Regions from separate parts of the Streptomyces diastaticus subsp. diastaticus genome, predicted to be linked through region 1. Evidence: riboswitches for the same ligand, from Rfam matches in the RefSeq annotation. Region 1 holds a riboswitch; each other region holds the start of a gene.
The links. Region 1 has a riboswitch for cobalamin ahead of Sdia_RS18130 (prenyltransferase/squalene oxidase repeat-containing protein). Riboswitches for the same ligand answer to the same signal wherever they lie in the genome.
Positions count from the first base shown of each region.

Region 1 (4,348 bases):
TGGCTCACCCACTGCGGGGCGCCGGCGGTGGTCGGCACGGGCGGGGCGGCGGTGAATCCGGCGCCGGCCACCGCACGCAGAGCGTCGATGGAGGCGTACGAGGACGGGCTGGTGTCACTGCTCAGGTACTTGAATCCGCCGCCCGGGTTGAACTGCTGCGCGATCAGGAAGTCCAGCGGGGTCTTGCCCATGGAGGTGAGGAAGTCGCCGGTCTGGGGGTTGATGCCGCAGGCGTTCAAGCCGGAGACCGCCCAGCCGTTGGAGTTGGTGTTGACGCCGAACATGGCGTTGAAGGCGCCGCTGTTCGTCACCAGCTTGCTCTTGAGGAATGCCTTCGCCTGGACGATGTCCGTGTCGGTGTTCGGCACGCCGGACACGCACAGGGCGGCCATCGCGGCGCCGGTCATGTCGATGTCGGAGGTCTTCGCCAGTTCGGTCGCGCTGCCCTCGGCCTTGCTGAAGTTCCAACCCCCGTCGTTGTGCTGGTTGGCCCGTATCCGGGTGACCATCGACTCGCGCAACTTCTGCGGGACACGCACCTGGCCCGACTGGGTCTTGGCGCCGTTCAGGGCGAGGGCGGCGAAGACGGTGCCGTTGAAGTTGGCGGACGGGCCGAAGTAGCCGGGCTCGGCGGTCTGCCAGTAGCGGTAGACGTCGGCGATCAGGTTGCGGGAGGCGGAGACGCGAGCCGGGTCGATGCCGGCGGCGTACGCGTTGAGGGTGGCGCGCTCGTAGTCGGTGACGACGGGGGAGGCGGAGGGCCAGCCGCTGGTGGCCAGCAGGTCGCGGTAGACCGTTCTCGCGTTCTTGCTCGCGTCGCCGCCGGGTGTGACGTCCACGGCGGCGGTGCCGGCGGCGGCGAAGGCGCTGAACGCCCATTCGTTGGACAGCCCCGGCCCGGCGTATGAGCCGTCGGCGGCCTGGAGCGTCTTGAGGTAGGCGACGCCGTTGGTCTTCGAGGTGGCGATCTGGGTGGGTGTCGCGGTCGCCGAGGCCGGCACGGCCGTCAGGGCGAAGGCGCCGGCCGCGGCCACCGCGGTCAGTGCGGAGCGGCGCAGGGACGGGGACACGGTACGGGGCATGGGCTGCTCCTGGGCTGGGGGACGCCGACCGGTCCCGTGCCGTCGCCGGGCCTCGTGATGCGCGGGCCGGAGCAGCGGGTGCGGCCGCCGTCCGGGACGCGTGGACCGGCTTCCGAGGTGCTGTGCCGCCTGGGCATTCGGGCTCGGGGCGGCCCCCTGCCGTCCCACACCGCTGCGCGTCAGCCCCGGACTCCCACCGGGTTCCCCCACTCGGCAGTCCGGGACGGTACCCGACGTGCCTACCGGCCGCCAGAGGGGCCCTCGGCATCCCAAGTGGCGGTTTAGTGCCCCGTCTTGACGCTTTCGGTGAACCGTGCTCAAATCCGCCTGATACGCCTTGAGTTCCAGGGGAAGCCGGTCGAAGTCCGGCGCTGACCCGCAACCGTGGGCCCGGCAGCTGCCGGGCGAGCCGGAATGCCTGGAGCGTTCATCAGCAACAGACGCCGTCGCGGACTACGGCGTGGTGCGACCGGCTTCCGTACGTGGGCTCCGTCCCCGCCGGAGGCCCTCACCCACGTCACCGTTCGTGCCGGGCAGGCAACGAGGGGGCCGCGGTGGGGAGCGTGCAGCGAAGAGACGGACGGGTGGGAGCGAGACCCGGTCCGTTGACGGCACTGGTGACCGCCTTCCTGGTGCTGGCGGCCGCTTGCGTGAGCTTCGTCACCACGGCGTCCGCCGCCGCGGACCCGATCGGGGAGTGCACCGCCACGAAGGGCGCCGTCGTCGCGGTCGACTTCGGACCGTTCGGCGGTGACCTGGTGCGCGGCTGCGACCCGACGCCGACCACCGGTTACGAGCTGCTGCACGACGGCGGCTTCGGCACCACGGGCACCGGCCACGACGGTCCGGGCTTCATCTGCCGCATCGGCCACGGCTCCTTCGACGGCGGCACCCAGTACCCGACCCCGGACCGGGACGACTGCGTCCTCACCCCGCCGGCGACCGCGTACTGGTCCTACTGGGTCGCCTCGCCTGGCGAGGACGAGTGGTCCTACAGCCAGTACGGCGCCATGAGCCGAAATCTCAAGGACGGCGATGTCGACGCCTGGGTGTACGGCGGCACGGACATCGGCGGCGGCACGGGCGGGCCCGACTTCAGCCCCGACGACGTCCGCGCGGGCGAGACGGGTGGCACCCCGGCTCCGGGAACACCGACGGGAGCGCCGGGGGAGGTCGACGCGACCGGCGCGGCGACCTGGCTGAAGGACCGTCTCACCGACGGTGAACGCGTCGTCGACGACGGCAGCGACGTACCCAACTACCTCCTGACCACGGAGACGGCCTACGCCCTCGCCGCCACCGAAGGCAAGAGCGCCGCTCTCGACAAGGTCACCGCCTTCCTTGCCGCCCACGCCGACGACTACGCCTACCCGAACGGCACCGGCGAGGCCCCCGACGCCGCCGCCGCCGCCCGCCTGGCCCTGCTGGCCGAGAGCACCGAGGCGGATCCGCGGGCCGTCGGCGGACACGACCTTCTCGGCGACCTGGCGGCCCACGTGTGCGCGGCCGGCCCCGAATCCGGCGAGCCCACTCCCGGCTGCACCGCCAAGGGCGACTTCCGCAACGCCGGTTACACCGAGGGGCAGGCCCTGTCCGTCCTCGCGCTCCTGCGCGCCGGTACGGCACCGGCGGCCGAGACGGTGGACCGGCTGACCCAGATGCAGTGCCGTGACGGCGGAGTCACCAGCGTCCTCATCCGCCCCGGAGAGAACTGCGACGGCGACCCGGCCACCACCGGCCTGGTGGCCCTGGTCCTCGACCAGGCCGGCGGCCATGACGAAGCCGTCACCAAGGCCCGCGGCTACCTGGCCAAGACCCAGCGCGAGGACGGAGCCTTCCCCGGCTACACCGGCGCCACCTCCGGCAGCGTCTATGCCACGGCCTACGCCGCGCAGGCCCTGCACGGACTGGGCGACACCGAACGCGCCGAAGCTGCCGTCGGCTGGCTGTCCCGTCAGCAGCTCGGCGGAGGAGGCTTCGGCTTCGAGGAGGGCGCCACCGACCCCGCCCCCTACCCGACCGCGGTCGCCGTCCTCGCGGGCACGCACACCAGCCTGGCCACCCTGACCACCAAGAAGGCCGAGCCGACCGGCCCGCCGACCTCGCAGCCTCCCACGTCCCAGCCTCCGACCACGGAGCCCGGCACCCCGCCTCCAGGAGTGGGCCCCGACCTGAAGAAGGGCGTCGCCTATCTCACCGACACCGCCCAGCTGAAGCAGGGCCACTACCACCTCTTCGACCCCAAGTCCCCCGAAGCGGACTTCGGCCTGACCATCGACACCGCCTACGCGCTCGCCGCCACCGGCCTGGACAACAACACGCTGCGCGGCATCGTCGACTTCATCGACGACGGCGGCAAGGACGGGGCGGGCAAGAGCATCCGCGACTACACCGGTGTCGGCACCGCCTACGCGCAGGGCGGCGCCATCGGCAAGACGGCGCTGCTCGCCCAGGCGGTCGGACGCGACGCCCGCGACTTCGCCGGCCTGGACCTCATCGCCGCTCTCGAAAAGGGCACCTGCGCCAAGAGCACCCTTCCGAAGAGAGGGTGTGCGGCCAAGGGCAACTACACCTACGCCGAGTCCGTCTTCAAGCAGTCGCTGGGCGTCATGGCGCAGCTGCGCGCGGGTGAGAAGGAGGCGGCCCAGGAACCGCTCGCCTACCTGGTGAGCCTCCAGCAGGACAACGGGGCCTGGCCCAGCCTGATCCCGTCCAGCGGTGATTCCGACGTCGACTCCACCGCCATCGCCGCCATGGCCCTGGACATGGCGGGCGGCGCGGAGGCCGAGCAGGCCGTCGACCGGGCGCTCGCCTGGCTGGCCTCGCGGCAGCTTCCCGGCGGTGGCTTCCCGGGCACGGTGGGTATCTCGGTCAACTCCACCGGCCTCGCGGTGCAGGGGCTGTCCCTCGACGCCTCCCGGTACGCCGACGAGATCGCCGGGGGGCGGAAGTTCCTGGCCGGCCAGCAGAATGCCGACGGCGGCTTCAACACCTCGGCGGACGGGCAGCGCGGCTCCGACCTGCGCGCGTCCGCCCAGGCGGTGAGCGGTGCCACCGGCATCTCCTTCGGTGAGCTGGAACGCAGTCTGGCCGGTACCTCACCGCAGCCCACCCCGGACCCGAGCGACGGCGTCCCGGACATCGTCACGCCGGGCGACACCTCGGGCGGATACGGCGCCTCCGGCGGATACGGCGCCTCCGGCGGGCAGGGGGCGTCCGGCGGCGGTGGCGCGCTCGCCTCCACCGGCGTCCAGGTCGGCCTCCTG
Region 1 covers NZ_BLLN01000005.1:61,472-65,819, reverse strand. Annotated here, with positions in the region: gene Sdia_RS18135 (prenyltransferase/squalene oxidase repeat-containing protein) at 1-1,082, opposite strand, end outside; cobalamin riboswitch at 1,377-1,524, shown strand; gene Sdia_RS18130 (prenyltransferase/squalene oxidase repeat-containing protein) at 1,637-4,348, shown strand, end outside.

Region 2 (4,348 bases), on a different contig from region 1:
GTATCCGAGGTAGTGGATGGCGTCGTGGTACTGGCGCATCCAATGGCGGTCGGGGTGGCGGTCCAGGATCTCCTTCACCCGTCGTACGCGCAGTTCCTGGTCGAGCTTGAGATCGCTGGAAGGGCGTACCTGCTCCACCTCCGCGCCGAGTACCTCCAGTTGAGCCAAAGTCGTCGCGTCGACCGTGGTGGAGGCCACGATGCGACACCGCATCCCGTAGCGGTGGCAGGCGAGGGCCAGCGCGTAGGCGTAGATGCCGCTGGAGCTGTCCATCAGGGTCTGTCCGGGCCGGACCACACCCTCGTCCAGCAGGTGACGCACGGCTCCCAGGGCGGAGTAGATCTTCATCGACTCGAATCGGAGCAGTACGAGTCCGTGGTCGAGGCGCACCAGGTCCGGCGCCTTCAGGGCGTCGGCGACATGGGGGTGGATCACCTGAATCCTCCTTGGGCGAAAGAGCACTGATGGCCCAGCGACGCGAAGAACGCCGTCAGGTCCGAGCGGGTGCGGCCGGAGAAGGGGCGGCAGAAGAGGTATCCGACCAGGCAGCCGGTGTGGGCGACGAAGACGCCGTCGGCTCCGAAACGTCCCTGGTGAGCGAGGACCGTTTCGAAGGTCTCTTTGGGCAGTACCTCTTGGGAGAGCGCCGCGCTCTGCGTCGAGGCGCGGGCGACGGCCACGGGGTCGCGAGCGGAGAAGCCGTCGAGCAGACCGGTGAGAGCCTGTCCGTACGCGTCCGGCCTTCGGCGGTAGAACTGCTGCAATGAGCCCTTTCCAACCTGACGATGTGGGCCGGTGGTTGGCGGGTTATGCGAAGCGGTGAAGCTCCTGGTAGACGGGTTCACGACCAAGATCACCCGTGCCGACCAGGAGCTTCGCGTGCTTGTCTACCCATCGGCGATCGACCTGTCCAGTGACCATCTGCGCCACCTCGCCGGACGCCTGGCTGCGCGCCGTCGTGAGATCGGCACCCGGTGGCGGCGCATCACGCCGGGCCGCCAGGCCCTTCTGGTTCTGGCGCATCTGCGCTGCGGTGACACCTACGCCCAGCTTGCCGCCGGGTTCGGCATCGGGGTCGCAACGGTTTACCGCTATGTCCGCGAGGCGATAGAAGTCCTGGCCACGCTCGCTCCCAGCCTGGCCCAGGTCATGCGGACCGCGAGCCGCCTGGCCTTTGTGATCCTCGACGGCACCCTGCTGCCGATCGACCGAATCGCCGCCGACACCCGGTACTACTCCGGCAAACACAAACGTCACGGCATGAACGTCCAGGTTCTCACCGACCCGTTCGGCCGCCTGCTGTGGGCTTCGCCCGCGCTGCCCGGCTCCACCCACGACCTGACTGCGGCCCGCACTCACGGGATCATCGAAGCTCTCGCCGCTGCCGAACTCAAGTGCTGGGCGGACAAGGCATACCAAGGTGCCGGCTGCCCGGTCCGGGTGCCCTTCCGTGGCCGTCGCCTCAAGCGGTGGCAGCGCCGGCACAACAGCACGCACGCCAAGATCCGCTGCCTCGGCGAGCAGGCCATGGCCACCCTGAAGGGCTGGCGACTGCTACGGAAGCTCCGCTGCAGCACGAACCGGATCACCGACGTGGTGAAGGCCGTTCTCGTCCTGCACCACGCGACAGCGTGAGGTGGGAAAACCCTCAATGTCCTCGTGACCGCTTCGGTGTCCACCACGCCCGGCTCAGTGATGTACGCGGTGTGGAAACGCAGTGCGGTGCCCAGGCGCCGCACTATCCGGTGCCGGTTGCTCAGGTGGAGGGCGAACTCGTCGAGGAAGACGCTGTCGGCACGCTCGATCGACGAGAGGACGCGTAGCACCGTGTCCAGGTCGTAGGGGATGCCGAGGTAGGTGTGGAGGCAGCGCAGCGTGGCCACGATGTCAGCGGTCGAACTTGCCATCCCCACACCGACACGGAGCTCGGACTGATGGCTCCAGGTCCCCGACGGCGGCGCCAGGCCGTGGTGGTCCAGGAACAGGCGAGCGGCCTCGGCCGCCTTCGGGCGGAGCCCGGCCCTCTTCTGCGGGGCGGCGCCCGGGGTGAAGCCCACTCGGGCGGTCAGACCGTGTACCGGAAAAGAGACCAGGGCGATGTCGGAGTCGTCGCCGGAAGGCAGGGGGCCTTGGTACAGCTCGCCCAGGGTCCCATGGCACGCTCCCCAGACCGTCGGCGAGCGCGGAGCGTGGTTCTCAAGGACCTCCGGTAAGGAGTTCAGCACCGTCGGCCCCCCTCTGGCCGACGGGCCACGGCGGGGTCTTCGGTCGGGGAGAAGTGGCGGAAAAGGGACACGGGCTCGCTCTCCTTCCGACGCCGTGCACCAGACACGGGCGAGGAGGAGGACAGGTCGCGGCGCGCTCGCCGCGAAGGCGCCGTGACCGTCGACCCGGTCCTCGAGGTCGCAGTGGTCGGACCCGCCAGACAACTTCGGGCGGGTGCGGCCGGCAGGTGACCGGGCTTGCGGGAAGTGCCACGGCGCCTCGGTCTGGCTGGAGGCCAGGTGCGTGGCGTCGGAGTTCGGGGGTTCTCGCACACCGTTGCGGGACAGCCCCGGATTTCCACCGGGTTCCCTCTTACGCCGTACCAGTGCGGTCACTTGGTACGGAGCGATTGCAGCGTCAGCGTAGACGCGGTGCCTCCGATGCGACAGGGGGCGGTTCAGCGGTGTCCTGATGTGAGTGGTGGGGGAGGGAGGAGCGGTACGGAAGTACACACGTGAGACAGCAGTGTTGATCTGTGGCCGGAAAACGACTGCGTCCGACTGGCCTGTCCCGTCACACTGGGCCCCACGACCTCACCGAGCGCTCGGTGACCGACCCTGGAGGCTTCGCCTTGTCGCCAGAAACGGCTTCCCAGGACGAGACGGAGAGAGGCTCCGGTAAGAACCGGGGCCGTGTGGGAGGGCGCGTCACCCTTCGCGGTGATCTTCGCCTCGCCGTGCCGGACGCCGCCGCCGCGGTCGGGGTCACCGCCGCCGTCTTCGTCTTCCTGTACGTCCGGATGGAGTCCGGTACCTCCGCGACAGTCGCGGTCATGCCCTTCATGGACGACGCCCGCACGTACTGGATCTACCTGCTCAGTCAGGCGTTCGGCTGGTCCGCCCTGTTGTGGGCGTGGGGGACGGTGATGATCGGTCTGCTGGTCTCCGGTACCAGGCCTGAAGCGCTGCGCGTCTCGCCGCAGACCCTGGAGCGCTGGCACCGCACGACCAGCCTCACCACGATGGCGCTGATGCTGGCGCACGCCCTCATGTTCGCCGCGGAACTGGTCCGGTACGAGGCGCAGCTCGGCTGGGCCGAACGACTGTGGGCAGCCTTCGCTGACTCCTTCGTCCCCGGCTGGTACGACTCGGGAACAGGCCAGATCGCCATCCCCATCGGGCAGGCCGCTCTCTACCTGGCCGTGCCGCTGGGGCTGCTCTTCTACGTGCGCCACCGCATCGGAGCGAGGACCTGGCGGGTTTTGCACCGCTTCGTGATCGTCGTCTACGTGCTCAGCGTCTGGCACACGCTGCTGTACGGCACCAACGTCTGGTACGGCGAGTGGCCACGCACCGTGCTCTGGCTGCTCCAGATTCCTGTCGCCGTCCTGCTGCTGGCGAGGCTGGTCGGGCCGGCGCGACGGAGTGAACGGCTGGGCAAACCGGAGTCGGTCCGCCGGCTTTCGGGGTGGACCTTGCGAGCCGCGGGCCGCGTCGTCGTGGCAGGTGTAGCGGTGGCTCTGCTCGTCGTGGCGCTCTCGGGACGGGACGGGGGGCGCGAGCGGCCAGTGGAGCCGCCCTCCACCAGTCCGCATCCGCACCACAGCTGACGGTCCCGGAGGTGGACGACGACCGCCGTCGTGCCGGCGGTCGTACGGTTCAGTCCCTGCTCCGGTTCCCAGGTGTGCGGCTCGCGACAACCTTGAGGACAAAGCGGCATATGACGGGTTCGCATCGATGCGGAACGAGCCCTTCCCCGTCACCATGGCGGACTGTGAGCCACACCGAGAGCCTCGTGCGTGCCGTGCGGGCCCTCCTTTTCGCGCTGGTGTGCGTGAGCCTCGCGGGGAGCGGCCACGCGCTCTCCTCCGCGCATGCGGTCTCCCCGGAGGTGCTGGTCGCGGCGTTCTGGTCGATCGTCGTGGCCGCGTGGTTCGCCGCCGGACGGGCCCGCGGACCCCTCGCCATCTGCGCGGGGACGCTCGGCACCCAACTTCTGCTGCACGCGGCTTTCAGCTGGGCCCACACCGTTCCTGAACCGGGCTCGTCCTCTCACGCGTACCCAGGTGCGCACATGGGAGGGGCCGGGATGCCGGACGCGGCGAACCCCTTCGCCTGAAACACGCTGGCGACCGGTGACACTT
Region 2 covers NZ_BLLN01000003.1:2,139,192-2,143,539, forward strand. Annotated here, with positions in the region: gene Sdia_RS17410 (cysteine synthase family protein) at 1-435, opposite strand, end outside; gene Sdia_RS17415 (hypothetical protein) at 432-764, opposite strand; gene Sdia_RS17420 (transposase family protein) at 880-1,635, shown strand; partial or broken gene Sdia_RS30620 (GHMP family kinase ATP-binding protein) at 1,809-2,225, opposite strand; cobalamin riboswitch at 2,449-2,600, opposite strand; gene Sdia_RS17430 (ferric reductase-like transmembrane domain-containing protein) at 2,900-3,814, shown strand; gene Sdia_RS17435 (hypothetical protein) at 3,979-4,323, shown strand.
Region 2: linked by a shared signal. The riboswitch ahead of Sdia_RS30620 (GHMP family kinase ATP-binding protein) and the one ahead of Sdia_RS18130 (prenyltransferase/squalene oxidase repeat-containing protein) in region 1 are both predicted to bind cobalamin.

Region 3 (4,348 bases), 2.0 Mb from region 1:
CGACCAGCCGCCCGATCAGGTGCTGCTCCCCCGGGGAGAGCTTCGCCAGGTCGGCCACGTCGGAGTGGAGGTCGACCTCCTCGACGGTCCAGGTGTTCTTGATCGCGTCCCGGTAGCGTTCGTAGAAGTCGGGGTACCGCATGGGACGCAGGGTCAGCTCGAAGCCGGGGTCGAGCAGGTTCTTCGCCGTGCCCACGGTGTGCGCGTTCGCTGCCGGGGTGGTGTCGGGGGTGGTCATTACTGGCATGCCTCGCAGGACTCGGGGTTCTCCAGGGAGCAGGCGACGGCATCCGCTTCGGGGGCCGCCTGCGCCGGGACGGTGGCGGTGGCGGAGCCGCCGGCGGCGCGGGCGATCCGCGTGGCCGGACGGGACCGCAGGTAGTACGTGGTCTTCAGCCCCTTCTTCCAGGCGTACGCGTACATCGAGCTGAGCTTGCCGATGGTGGGCGTCTCCATGAACAGGTTCAGCGACTGGCTCTGGTCCAGGAACGGGGTCCGGGCGGCCGCCATGTCGATCAGGCCGCGCTGCGGCAGTTCCCACGCGGTGCGGTACAGCGCACGCAGCTCCTCGGGCACCCAGGCGAAGCCCTGCACCGAACCGCTGGCCTCGCGCAGCGCCTCGCGGGTCCGCGCGTCCCAGACGCCGAGCCGCTTCAGGTCCTCGACCAGGTAGGAGTTGACCTGGAGGAACTCGCCGCTGAGGGTCTCGCGCTTGAAGAGGTTGGAGACCTGCGGCTCGATGCACTCGTAGACACCGGCGATCGAGGCGATGGTGGCCGTCGGGGCGATCGCGAGGAGCAGCGCGTTGCGCATGCCGCTCCGCGCGACCCGGGCGCGCAGCGCCTCCCACCGCTGTGGCCAGGCCAGGTCGGTGTCGTAGTGGTCCGGATGGAGCACACCCTGAGCGGTGCGGGTGCGGTCCCAGTTGGGCAGCGGCCCGTTCCTCTCGGCGAGTTCGCAGGAGGTCTCGTACGCGGTGAGCATGATGCGCTCGGCGATCCGGGTGGAGAGCCGGCGGGCCTCGGGGGAGTCGAAGGGGAGCCGGAGCTGGAAGAAGACGTCCTGGAGGCCCATGGCTCCCAGGCCCACCGGCCGCCAGCGGGAGTTGGAGCGCTCGGCCTGCTCGGTCGGGTAGAAGTTGATGTCGACCACGCGGTCGAGGAAGACCACGGCGGTGCGCACCGCCTCGTCCAGCCGCTCCCAGTCGAGGGCGCCGCCGGTGACGAAGGCGCCGAGGTTGACCGAGCCGAGGTTGCAGACGGCCGTCTCACCGTCGTCGGTGACCTCCAGGATCTCGGTGCAGAGGTTCGAGGAGTGCACGGTGTGGCCGGGCAGCGCCGTCTGGTTGGCGGTGCGGTTGGAGGCGTCCTTGAAGGTCATCCAGCCGTTGCCGGTCTGGGCGAGGGTGCGCATCATCCGGCCGTACAGCTCACGCGCCGGGATGGTCCGCTTGGCGAGTCCCGCGGCCTCGGCCGCGCGGTAGGCCGCGTCGAAGGCCGCCCCCCACAGGTCGGTCAGCTCGGGGACGTCCGAGGGGGAGAAGAGCGACCAGTCGGCGTCGGCGTCGACCCGGCGCATGAACTCGTCGGGGATCCAGTGCGCGAGGTTGAGGTTGTGGGTGCGCCGGGCGTCCTCCCCGGTGTTGTCGCGCAGCTCCAGGAACTCCTCGATGTCGGCGTGCCAGGTCTCCAGGTAGACCGCGGCCGCGCCCTTGCGCCGGCCGCCCTGGTTGACGGCGGCCACCGAGGCGTCGAGCGTGTTGAGGAACGGCACGATGCCGTTGGAGTGCCCGTTGGTACCGCGGATCAGCGAACCCCGGGCGCGGATGCGGGAGTAGGCCAGGCCGATGCCGCCGGCGTGCTTGGAGAGCCGGGCGACCTGGTGGTACCGGTCGTAGATCGACTCCAGCTCGTCCTTGGGGGAGTCCAGCAGGTAGCAGGAGGACATCTGCGGGTGCCGGGTGCCGGAGTTGAAGAGGGTGGGGGAGGAGGGCAGGTAGGAGAGGGCACTCATCAGCCGGTAGAGCGAGGCGACCTCGTCGAGGGCCTGGACCGACTCGTCCGCGGCGAGTCCGCAGGCGACGCGCAGCATGAAGTGCTGGGGTGTCTCGATGACCTGGCGGGTGTGCGGGTGGCGCAGCAGGTAGCGGCTGTGCACGGTGCGCAGGCCGAAGTAGCCGAAGCGGTCGTCGGCCGCCGGATCGACCAGGGCGTCGAGCCGCTCGGCGTGCGCGGTCACGAAAGCGGCGGTGCGGTCCGCGATCAGGCCCTCGCGGTGGCCGGTGGCGACCGACTCGGTGAAGGCGGTGACGCCCTGGCCCGCGGCCTCCTCGGCGATGGTGCGGGTCAGCAGGCGGGCGGCGAGCCGCGAGTAGGCGGGGTCCTCGGAGATCAGACCGGCGGCGGCCTCCGTCGCGAGGGACCGCAGCTCGGCCTCGTCCGAGGCGGCGTTGCGGCCCCGGAGCGCGGCGGCGGCGACCCGGCCGGGGTCGGTGTCGGGGAGATCCGCGGTGAGGTCGGTGAGGGTACGCAGCAGCGCGCCCCCGGGGCCCTGGATCTCCTCGGCCCGCACCTCGGCCGTCGACGGATCGGCTGGCGCGATGGTCATGAAGCTCTCCCTCGCTCGGCACGGAGCCACGCGGAGGGCAGCGGATACGACGGGCGGCCGGGCTCTGGGGCACACGGCTCCGCACGCGTCCGCGAGCCCATTCCACGAGGCCCGGACGACATCGGCACCCGGGCCGGACGGCCGGGGTGCGCCGTCGGCAGGTCCTCGGACTCGCGGGCGCGCAGAAGCGCACCAACACACCGTTGCGGGACAGTTCCGGACTTCCACCGGATTCCCCTGCGGCGACAGCGAGCATGAGCATACATCTTGTGCCGCGCTCGGGAAGCGGCCCCATATCTTGTGTCGGGTGTGCCGTGAGGTGGGCCATTCGACCCACCCGTACCGGATGCCCGAACCGGGCGGAGGACCCCTCGGACAGGGCCCGGACGCCCGCCGGAAGGGCCCGGGAGCAGCACCGGGAAGGCCCTGGGCGGCGCCTTCCGGTAGAGCCCGCGCGGGACGCCTCCCGGAAGCGCGTGAAGCGGCGCGACGGCCTCGGAGAGCGTACGCGCACGGGCTCCGGGCCCGGGTGCCAGGGGCCGCGTGACGGTACCCGAGGGCGAGGCCGGCGACAGGGCGGTGCGACGCGGTCCGGGCTGGACGAGGGGACGACTCGGTTCGGGCGGTGGACGTGGGGCGCCGGCGGTGCGGCACGGTCCTGGCCGGGGGCGTGAGCCGGCCCAGACGAGGGGAGCCGGCCCGGTGCCGTCGAAAGGGCCCGCCCCGGTCCGGGCCCGAGGCCGTGCCCCCTCGCCGGAGACCGGCCGGACCGTCCGCCGGGCCTTCGCGCGTACCGCCCCGGTCAGGCCGGGAAACGGCGAAGCCGCCGACCCCGGGAGGGCCGGCGGCTTCGCCGTGCGGTCAGCAGCAGCGGAATCCGTCCCGTGGATCCGCCTCGCGGGCGTCCATGCGGCTGCGTTCGAACTGCCTGCGGGTCATCACCTCGGCGTCCGGGTCGTGGCGCCGGAGGTGCGCGGCGTACTTCTCGTACGCCGTCTCGCCCGACACCTCCCGGACGTACCAGCCGATCCAGCGCGCGCCGGCGCGCAGGCGGTGCGCCAGGACGCCAAGGCGGCCGGGGCGGTGGGCCGCCTCGCCGCTCATGCCTTGCCGCCGCCCTGCCCGGCGGGGGCGTCGCCGGCGCCGTCGTCGGCCGAGACGGGGGCCCCGGCGCCGACCAGGGCCAGTTCGGCCTTCTCCTCGGCGGTGGGGAACATCCCCGCCGGGGCGACGATCTTCGACTGCTCGAAGGGCGCCTCGGCCATCTTGACCGACTCGGGCCTGCGGATCGCGTTGTAGCTGACGCGGCCCGCGTCGACCAGGACGATGATGATCAGCACCGCGAAGACGATCGACAGGACTCCGTCCACGGTGGAGTTGGTCACCACGGTGTGCATGTCGCTCATCGACTTGGCCGGAGCCAGCACCTCGCCCGCGTCGATGCCGTCCTGGTACTTGGCGCGCTGGGCGAAGAAGCCGATGGCCGGGTTGTCCGAGAAGACCTTCTGCCAGCTCGCGGTGAGCGTGACCGCCACGTCCCAGACGAGCGGGACACCCGTCACCCAGGCCCACTTGAGGCGGCCCGACTTGATCAGCAGCGTGGTGCAGACGGCGAGCGCGACGGCGGCCAGCAACTGGTTGGCGATACCGAAGAGCGGGAAGAGCTGGTTGATGCCGCCCAGCGGGTCGTGCACGCCGACCCAGAGGAAGTAGCCCCAGCAGCCGACCACGACCGCCGAGG
Region 3 covers NZ_BLLN01000005.1:2,095,805-2,100,152, reverse strand. Annotated here, with positions in the region: gene Sdia_RS26385 (ribonucleotide-diphosphate reductase subunit beta) at 1-238, opposite strand, end outside; gene Sdia_RS26380 (ribonucleoside-diphosphate reductase subunit alpha) at 238-2,607, opposite strand; cobalamin riboswitch at 2,747-2,869, opposite strand; gene Sdia_RS26375 (YbdD/YjiX family protein) at 3,469-3,711, opposite strand; gene Sdia_RS26370 (carbon starvation CstA family protein) at 3,708-4,348, opposite strand, start outside.
Region 3: linked by a shared signal. The riboswitch ahead of Sdia_RS26380 (ribonucleoside-diphosphate reductase subunit alpha) and the one ahead of Sdia_RS18130 (prenyltransferase/squalene oxidase repeat-containing protein) in region 1 are both predicted to bind cobalamin.

Region 4 (4,348 bases), on a different contig from region 1:
GGCCTGCCGTCGAGCTCCTCGCACGCACTGTTCGGCGGCCTCATCGGCGCCGCGGTGATGTCCGCGGGCTGGTCCTCCGTCAACGGCGGCACCGTCGTCACCAAGGTGCTGCTGCCCGCCCTCGCCGCGCCGATCGTCGCCGGCCTCGCCGCGATGCTCGCCACCCGGCTCACCTTCCGGATCAACCGGAACGTGGACGAGAAGTCCACCGCCAAGGGCTACCGCGCCGGGCAGATCGCCTCGGCCGGCCTGGTCTCGCTGGCGCACGGCACCAACGACGCCCAGAAGACGATGGGTGTCATCACCCTCGCCCTGGTCACCGGCGGTGTCCTCGCGCCCGGCTCCAACCCCCCGCTGTGGGTCATCGTCTCCGCCGGTGTCGCCATCGCGCTCGGCACCTACCTGGGCGGCTGGCGCATCATCCGGACCATGGGCAAGGGCCTGACCGACCTCACCCCGCCGCAGGGCTTCGCCGCCCAGACCAGCGCCGCGACGGTCATCCTCGCCTCCTCCCACCTGGGTTTCTCCCTCTCCACCACCCAGTCCTGCTCCGGCGCCGTGATGGGCGCGGGCCTCGGCCGCAAGGGCGGCGTGGTCCGCTGGTCGACCGCCACCCGGATGTTCGTGGCCTGGGGTCTGACCCTGCCGGCCGCCGCCCTCGTCGGCGCGGCCGCCGAACTCCTCACCAAGCAGGGCGACTGGGGCGTCGCCGCCACCGCGGTCCTGCTGGTCGGCGGGTCCTTCGCGATCTGGCTCCGCTCGCGCCGCTCCCCCGTCACCCACGACAACGTCAACGACGTCGAGCCGGTCCAGGACGAGCCCGCGGGCGTCGTCACGCAGGCCATGGCCTCCGTCGCCCCGCCGCCCACCGGCGCGGCCGTCGCCTCCGACGGGGCCACCGTGCCGGCCTCCGGCGACCGGGACGACGACGGTCCCGCGGGCGGCTCCCCGCTCCCCTCGATCCCGGCCCAGCCGGGCCACCCCTCCGCCGCCGCGGAACCCGCCCGGCCGGCGCGGGTCTGACCCGGCCTCGCGTACGTAAGGACTCCTCACCATGGACATCGACTGGGCAGCTCTCGGCTCCGTCTTCGGCGTGAGCCTCGTGGTCACCGTCGCGCTCGTCGGCTTCTTCACCCTCGGCATCGTGGGCCTCTCCAAGAGCGCGAGCGGCGCGCAGGGCGGGTCCGGCGCCGCGGCCAAGGCCGGCGGTTACCTCTGCTTCGCGCTCTGCGCGGCGGCGGTCGCCTACGGGATCTACGTCATCGTGGTCTGAGGGCCACCACCCGCCGGCGAAGGGCGGGCCGGACGCACGGCGTCCGGCCCGCCCTTCGCCGTCCTGGGTGCGTACACCCCGGCTGTGGGCCTCCACACACTCTTCCTCGCAGGTCAACGGCGAGTTGACTGGTGTTCCGGGGCCGTGGTGGACTGCCGGGGCCGAAACACGGAGGCAGCAGAGGAAGCCGGTGCGAATCCGGCGCGGTCCCGCCACTGTCACCGGGGAGCGGCATCTCCGCCGAGCGCCACGGCCCGAAAGGGCTGGAAGGCCAGGGGGTGCCGCCGATCCGGAAGCCAGGAGACTCTCGCCCCCGGTCACGTCGAACCAGGGCGCGGACCCTGAGTGAGGACACACCGCCATGCGTGGCTGCCCGTCGCCGCCCCCTTGCCCACTCCCCCGGTACGCCGAGCGCCGAACGGGCTGAGCCCGTGGACCGGGCCGACCGCGTCTTCGCGTACGGCGCCACCGCCGGGCTGCTGGCCGACGCCCTCCTCGCCGATCCCCGCCGGGGCCACCCCGTGGCCCTCTTCGGCCGGGCCGCCTCCGCCGTCGAGCGGCGCCTGTTCCACGACCACCGGGGCTGGGGCGCGCTGCACACCGCCCTGTGCGCCGGGGGCGCCACCGCGGTAGCCGCACTGGCCGCCCGCGCTGTGCGCCCCCACCCGCGCGCGGCCGTCGCGCTGACCGCCGCCACCACCTGGGCGGTGGTCGGCGGCACCTCGCTGGTGCGTGAGGCCCGGCTGATCGGAGCCGCGCTGGAGGCCGGTGACGTGGCCGGGGCCAGGCGGCTGCTGCCCCGGCTCTGCGGGCGCGACCCCGAGGCGCTGGACGCGGACGCGCTGGCCCGGGCCGTGGTGGAGTCGGTCGCCGAGAACACCTCCGACGCGGTGGTCGGCGCCCTGGTCTGGGGCGCGGTGGCCGGCGTGCCGGGTCTGGCCGGCTTCCGCGCCGTCAACACGCTGGACGCCATGGTCGGCCACAAGTCCCCCCGGCTGCGCCGGTTCGGGTGGGCCTCGGCCCGGCTCGACGACGCCGTCGGGTACCCGGGCGCCCGGCTGACCGCGGCCCTCGCCGTCCTCGCCGGGCCCGACCCGCGCGGCGCCCTGCGCGCCTGGCGCGCCGACGCGCACCGCCACCCCAGCCCCAACGCGGGCCCGGTCGAGGCGGCGTTCGCCGGGGCGCTCGGCGTACGCCTCGGCGGCACCCTCGCCTACGGCGGGCGGACCGAGCACCGGCCGGTGCTGGGCACGGCGGGCCGCGCCGTGCGGCCCGGTGACGTCGAGCGGGCCGCCCGGCTCTCCCGGCGGGTCGGCGCGCTGGCGCTGGTCGCGGGGGCGGGCGCGCGGCTGGCGGCCGGAGCGATACGCGGGCGCGCACGGCGCGCGACGACAGGACAGGGAGGGGCAGGGGCATGAGCGGCGGGTTGCTGATCGCGGGGACCACCTCGGACGCCGGGAAGAGCGTGCTGACGGCCGGCGTCTGCCGGTGGCTGGCGCGGCGCGGGATGAAGGTGGCGCCGTTCAAGGGGCAGAACATGTCCCTGAACTCGTTCGTCACGCGGGAGGGCGCGGAGATCGGCCGGGCCCAGGCGATGCAGGCGCAGGCGGCCCGCGTCGAGCCGACGGCGCTGATGAATCCGGTACTGCTCAAGCCCGGTGGCGACCGCTCCAGCCAGGTGGTGCTGCTCGGCAGGCCGGTCGGGGAGCTGAGCGCCCGGGGCTTCTTCGGCTCGGTGCCCCCCGGCGAAGCGGCCCGGGCGGTGGCGGGCGGCCGCCGGGAGGCGCTGCTGGAGCCGGTGCTGGACTGCCTGGCGCGGCTGCGTGCCACCCACGACGTGGTGGTCTGCGAGGGTGCGGGCAGTCCGGCCGAGATCAATCTGCGCCGGACCGACATCGTCAACATGGGCGTGGCCCGGGCGGCGAGGCTGCCGGTGCTGGTCGTCGGCGACATCGACCGGGGCGGCGTCTTCGCCTCGTTCTTCGGCACCACGGCGCTGCTGGCCCCCGAGGACCAGGCGCTGGTCGCCGGGTACGTCGTCAACAAGTTCCGCGGCGACGCCGAACTCCTGAAGCCCGGCATCGACATGCTGCGCGGCCTCACCGGCCGCCACACCTTCGGTGTCCTGCCGTACGCCGAGGGGCTCGGCATCGACGAGGAGGACGGGCTGCGCGTCTCGCTGCGCGGCGCGGTCCGCGAGTCGGTGGTGGCGCCGCCGGTCGGTGAGGACGTGCTGCGGGTCGCGGTCTGCGCGGTGCCGCTGATGTCCAACTTCACCGACGTGGACGCGCTGGCCGCGGAACCGGGGGTCGTGGTGCGGTTCGTGGACCGGCCCGAGGAGCTGGCCGACGCCGACCTGGTGGTGGTCCCCGGCACCCGGGGCACGGTCCGCGCGCTGGCCTGGCTGCGCGAGCGGGGTCTCGCCGACGCGCTGCTGCGGCGGGTCGCCGAGGGGCGTCCGGTGCTCGGCGTCTGCGGCGGCTACCAACTGCTCGGGGAGCGGATCGAGGACGAGGTGGAGTCCCGGGCGGGCACCGTCGAGGGGCTCGGCGTGCTGCCGGTCCGGGTGCGGTTCGCGGCGGAGAAGACGCTGGCCCGGCCGAGCGGTTCGGCGTTGGGCGAGCCCGCCGAGGGGTACGAGATCCACCACGGCGTCGCCGAGGTGCTGGGCGGCGAGCCGGTCTTCACCGACGCCGGCGGGCGGGCCCTGGACGGCTGCCGGGTGGGCGCGGTCTGGGGCACCCACTGGCACGGCTCGCTGGAGAGCGACGGCTACCGCAGGGCGTTCCTCACCGAGGTGGCCCGGGCGGCGGGCCGCCGGTTCGTCCCCGCCCCCGACACCTCCTTCGGCCGGCTCCGCGAGGAGCAGCTCGACCGGCTCGGCGACCTGATCGAGGAGCACGCCGACACCGATGCCCTGCTGCGCCTGATCGAGCGGGGCGCCCCTCCCGGCCTGCCGTTCCTGCCGCCGGGCGCGCCGTGAGCCGCCCGTCCGTACGTCCCGGCCCCGCGTCCCCCGTCCGCCGTGCCCGCGCCGCCGCCGTGCGGTGCGGGGTCCCGGTGAGTGAAGGAGTG
Region 4 covers NZ_BLLN01000003.1:829,111-833,458, reverse strand. Annotated here, with positions in the region: gene Sdia_RS12130 (inorganic phosphate transporter) at 1-1,023, shown strand, start outside; gene Sdia_RS12125 (hypothetical protein) at 1,055-1,273, shown strand; cobalamin riboswitch at 1,455-1,579, shown strand; gene Sdia_RS12120 (cobalamin biosynthesis protein) at 1,705-2,691, shown strand; gene Sdia_RS12115 (cobyric acid synthase) at 2,688-4,256, shown strand.
Region 4: linked by a shared signal. The riboswitch ahead of Sdia_RS12120 (cobalamin biosynthesis protein) and the one ahead of Sdia_RS18130 (prenyltransferase/squalene oxidase repeat-containing protein) in region 1 are both predicted to bind cobalamin.